DNA from 2 places in the Pseudoalteromonas sp. SCSIO 43201 genome. Region 2 is predicted to be linked to the other one. Evidence: riboswitches for the same ligand, from Rfam matches in the RefSeq annotation. Region 2 holds a riboswitch; the other holds the start of a gene.

Region 1 (2,466 bases), 1.4 Mb from region 2:
AATGGATCGCTGGCAAACGCTTCTGGAGTATTCCTAAAGATATTGCGGGAGAATTGATCTAATATAATGATTTCACACAGTGCCCCAACGGGCGATGTACGCCAACTTGAAAGTTCTCCCTGCTGCGCCATATGATGAAGGATACCAAAGCGATTTTTGATGATGCGATCAAAATCTGCTGACTTTTTCCACCAATCAGCTTCTGTACATTCAACAAACCAGAACTCGTAGACGTCTTTATAATTCATAATGGCACTCCCAAGTATCCTGTTGATAAAGTGCCATCACTGAGCAAATATTGCAACTTTTTTATTAGTGCAATACAGGCAATAAATTTACTTATGCTACTTCTAATAATTTGGCATGAATTGATTGTACCACTTGATCAGACTCCTGCTGTTCCACCAAGAAACACAAATTGTGCTTGCTTGCACCATGGCATATTAGTCGAATGTTAAACTGAGATAACACATCCATTAAATTCAACTGGCATTGTCGGAGCTGGATCTCTGAGCCTATCATTGCAACTAGTGTTAGATTGTTTTCAACTGTGACATGACAAAACTCCCCTAGCTCATCTAGGCACGCTTGCTCCAGCTCTGGACGAGATGCGTTTGGGGCATTATCAAGCGTCAGCGCAACGCTTATCTCTGAAGTAGTGACCAAATCAACCGAAATGTTGTAGTTACTTAAGATTGTAAAAATACGAGCTAAAAAACCACTTGCCAATAGCATCTCGGGACTTTTCAGTGTCAGTAAGATCTGGTTCTTACGTTGAGTTACTGCACGGATCCCCGCTTGAGCAGTTTTTTCTTTTTCAATCCAAGTTCCTCCTGCTTGTGGATCGCGGCTCGACCCGACAAACACTGAGATCCCTTTGCGGCTGGCAGGTAAAATAGTTGCTGGGTGTAGCACTTTTGCACCAAATGTCGCCATTTCAGCAGCTTCATCAAAACTCAAACGAGGAATTGGCCTCGCTTTTTCACACAAGCGAGGGTCTGTACTAAAGATACCAATTACGTCGGTCCAAATATGCACACTAGAAGCATCTATCGCTTCTGCTAACAGTGCAGCACTGTAATCCGAACCACCACGACCTAGTGTGGTTGTTTGACCGTATTGGTCGCAGCCAATAAAGCCTTGTGTTACCTGAACACTATCATCCAGCAAATTAACAAGGTTAGCCTTCGCAGCTTCACGTGTGGCAGCTACATTAGGATTCGCTTTACCAAATTGATTATCAGTTTTGAGTACTTTTCTAACATCAAAACGAGATGCTTTGACATTGTGGTTTCTTAAAATTTGCGTGAACAGGTAGGAAGAAAAACGCTCGCCAAAACTCAGCACCTCATCACATTGTTGCCGACTCAATGCAGGCAAACTGGCTAAACTCTCAAATTCAGAAAATGTTTGTTTGTAACCTTCAGCAAGGTCAGCATCCAAAGATACTTTGTCGATAATCGCTTGCTGTATGTTTTCAACCGCTGCAACAACTGCTTTGCGCCCGGCTTCATCTTCCTTTTGTTGAGTTAGCGTTACAAGGTGATTGGTTACGCCAGCACATGCGCTAACAACCACTACTCGAATATATGGATTGTCACGAACAATGTGAGCACAACGAGACATAGCTTCAAAGTCAGCGACACTGGTACCGCCAAATTTGGCTACAACATACTGCGAATTCATTTTCTCTCCTCTTGACCGATGGCACAGTCAAATTTTATAAGGAGAACTCGGCATGGGATTTCTAGAAAGACGAACGCTTGAAATGACCTTTGCCAGAAGCTCTCCACCAATACGGTGACAGTTCCGAGGATTCAGCCTCGTAAACCGAAGAATCGTCGCGACGAGCAACGCTTCTCCTCGGCGAATACTTCCCTCACTAGTGGTCATTGGTCTCGTCACCTCACACTAACTACCTAAGCATCGCGCCTCTTCTGTTTATTTTGCCTTTGCAAATATGAATAAAAGCAAAATAAAAGCCCGCAATAAGTGCGGGCGATGTGAGAAAATTATCTTTTAGCCGTCTAGGTGTCAAGTAATTTATAAAAAACTTGTCCCAAAAGGGTGAAAATATATGTGGTTCAAGCTAAATAAGTTGGCCTGCGAAATATGCCCCACTATAGCCGACAGTGTAAGCAATAAGTAGATAGAAGCTCATTTTGAGATAACTTGAAAAAGTCAACGCTTTGACCTTACTCATCGCAATGATCCCTGCCGCAGAGCCGATGATAAGCATGGAACCACCTACCCCTGTTGCATAGGTAAAAGTCAACCACTGTGAAGGGGTCATGATAATATCTGCTTTTAATAATGCAGCGGTTAATGGCACGTTATCGACCGCAGCACTCATCAAACCAACCAAATAGTTTGCATACTCTGGCGCAAGGTATAGATATAAATCAGTAAACTTAGACAGTACACCAACCTCTTTTAACGCACCAACTAAGAGCAATACACCAACAA
Region 2 (2,466 bases):
TCTTCAACAATAAACTCAAGATAAGACGCCTCTTGAGTCATCACAATATCTGCAAACACTTGAATACCACCACGCTCGGTAAATTTAATCGCATTGTTTACAAGTTCTCCAACGAGCCAAGCTATCCGTTTTGCATCACCGAAACAAGCCATATTTAGCGCATTCCCAAGGGCTAAATTAAACGTGAGAGACTTGTTATGTGCGCTCAGTTGGAACGAGATACAAGCTGTTTTTATCACATCGTGCAGCTGTATTTGATGCCGCTCAATGACAATATCTTGCTGAGATAAACTATTGAAATCTTCTACCGAGTAAAGCAAAATATCTAACTGATTAGCGGCACTCTTTACATGCTCCAATTGTTTTGCATCTGCACTTTTTATAAATTCATCCAAGTAACCATGGAGCGCTTGAAGTGGAGTTCGTAGTTCATGACTAACACGAGCCAAAAAGCGCGATTTCGATTGTAGCGCGTCATCCGCGAGCTTTTTTGATGCTTCAAGCTGCCTAAAAGCTTCGGTTATCTCTTTTGTCATTGGGCGAAATACAAATTTAGCCTCAATAAATAAAACCGTCAGCCCTAATAGCCAAATTAATAACTCTATTTTTCTAACCCGCTCGGTGTTTAACTTAGCTTGATGTTCAAACAGAGAGACCGCTTGGTTTAAGTTAGGTAATAAAGTCTGTGATAATGTAAGTATGCCTTCTGACAACTGAGTATTTGGCTGTTTTAAGTGGCGTTTTGCCAAAGTAATAAACGTAAGACTCTGCTGATGTAATTGTATTGGGTTTTCATAATACAGTGACTCAAGCGACTCATTTAAGTGGTGATACTGACCCCCCTCTTTTTCTGTTAAAAAGTGATGGTTACCTTCAAAGTCATCAATAGCTAATCTGAGCGTCTCCAACCCTTGCGGCGAATCTATCGAACTGAACAGTGCAATCCGTTGAGATAACATCCGCTGCATACCAGCAAGATTGATCACTCGAGCATCCTGGCTCTGCTGGTGGAGGAGGTATTGCATCACTACCATGGCCATCGACAGCAATAAAGCCATAGCCAACAGCGCCCCTATGTAGCGAAACTTCATGTTAGGTATTAACGACATATTGGTATATTTGTTCCCTCTTTAAAAAATGCCCACGCTTATTCAGTGTAGTGGACAATCATATTATTTACAGTCCTATACTTGACACCTAGACGGCCAAAATGTTTCAATGCGAGCTCACCCTATTTATGCAGTTTGATGCCAAAGCGTCAAACTTATACCAATGGTGCTTAATTAAATCGAATAGATATTAAGACCAAATGGTATTAGGGCTGGAAGAGGTGCGTTATTCAGGTAACTAAGTGAAGGAGAGCAAACTCCGTTGCAGCTTAGTAAGGGGAATACACGCCGAGAAACAGACAACTTTGCTATTCTCTGTTTCGGGCGACTGGGCTGAATCCCAGCGACTGTCACCAACACACTTGGTGGAGAGCTTCTGGTCTTAGAAAAATAAGGCCACAGGCTGCCTTATCCTTTTTAAGTCCATTGCTCTTCGAATTTTAACGGTTCGAAGTTTGGACACCCTCCTTACTACGAACATGATTTAAGTTCGGTAGAGATGAAATTACAATTCAACTTATCTGACTATCCATTATGGACGGCTTTAGTTACGCCTTTTGATGCTGAAAATCAGATCGATTTTAGCGCGTTGACGACCCTTGTACGGGATCAAGAGCAGGCACAAAATGGTATTCTGTTACTTGGGAGTACCGGCGAAGGGCTTGCGCTTACTCAGCCAGAGCAACAAAAAATCGTAGAGTTTGTTTGCCAACTTGCGCCTTGCGTACCATTAATGGTCGCAGTGGGTGGCAGCAACCTTGAACAACAAATACAGTGGGTGCAGTTTTGCAACACACAGCCCATTGATGCTTTGTTACTCGGCTCACCAATTTATGCCAAACCCGGTAAAGTGGGACTTGCACATTGGTTTAATTCCCTCTTAAACGAGAGCAACGTGCCATGTATGCTCTACAATGTACCAGGGCGAAGTGCCGTTGCCATCGCCCCTGAATTATTAGAGGAACTTGCAAATCACCCAAACCTTTGGGCACTCAAAGAAGCTAGCGGCAATATCGCAACTTTCGAAGCATTTCGCCAAGCAGCCCCAAATGTCGCAATCTACAGCGGTGATGATAGCTTAATGCCTTACTTTGCCCAAGCGGGAGCAACTGGCTTGGTGTCTGTCGCTGCGAATGCTTGGCCGCAACAAACAGCCGAATTTGTAAGGCGCTCTCTTAGTGGCACGTCCCCTAATTTATTCACTACATGGTCGAAAGCTGCGAACAGCTTATTTGCAGTGGCAAACCCTATTCCGGTTAAGGTCTTGATGCATTTACAAGGAAAGCTGACAAGCCCAAACCTACGCCCTCCTTTGACACATTTAGAACTTACTCACACAGATGCGCTGACACGCGCC

What was found. A riboswitch is a leader RNA that binds a small molecule or an ion and turns the genes downstream of it on or off. The one in region 2 is predicted to bind lysine.
Region 1: it holds a riboswitch for lysine, as region 2 does, so the genes downstream of both, lysC (lysine-sensitive aspartokinase 3) here and dapA (4-hydroxy-tetrahydrodipicolinate synthase) in region 2, are expected to answer to the same signal.

What each region holds. Positions count from the first base shown of each region.
Region 1 covers NZ_CP072683.1:1,712,051-1,714,516, reverse strand. Annotated here, with positions in the region: gene J8Z24_RS07405 (DUF924 family protein) at 1-248, opposite strand, end outside; gene lysC (lysine-sensitive aspartokinase 3) at 340-1,686, opposite strand; lysine riboswitch at 1,775-1,945, opposite strand; gene nhaD (sodium:proton antiporter NhaD) at 2,090-2,466, opposite strand, start outside.
Region 2 covers NZ_CP072683.1:290,933-293,398, reverse strand. Annotated here, with positions in the region: gene J8Z24_RS01250 (response regulator) at 1-1,109, opposite strand, end outside; lysine riboswitch at 1,318-1,493, shown strand; gene dapA (4-hydroxy-tetrahydrodipicolinate synthase) at 1,609-2,466, shown strand, end outside.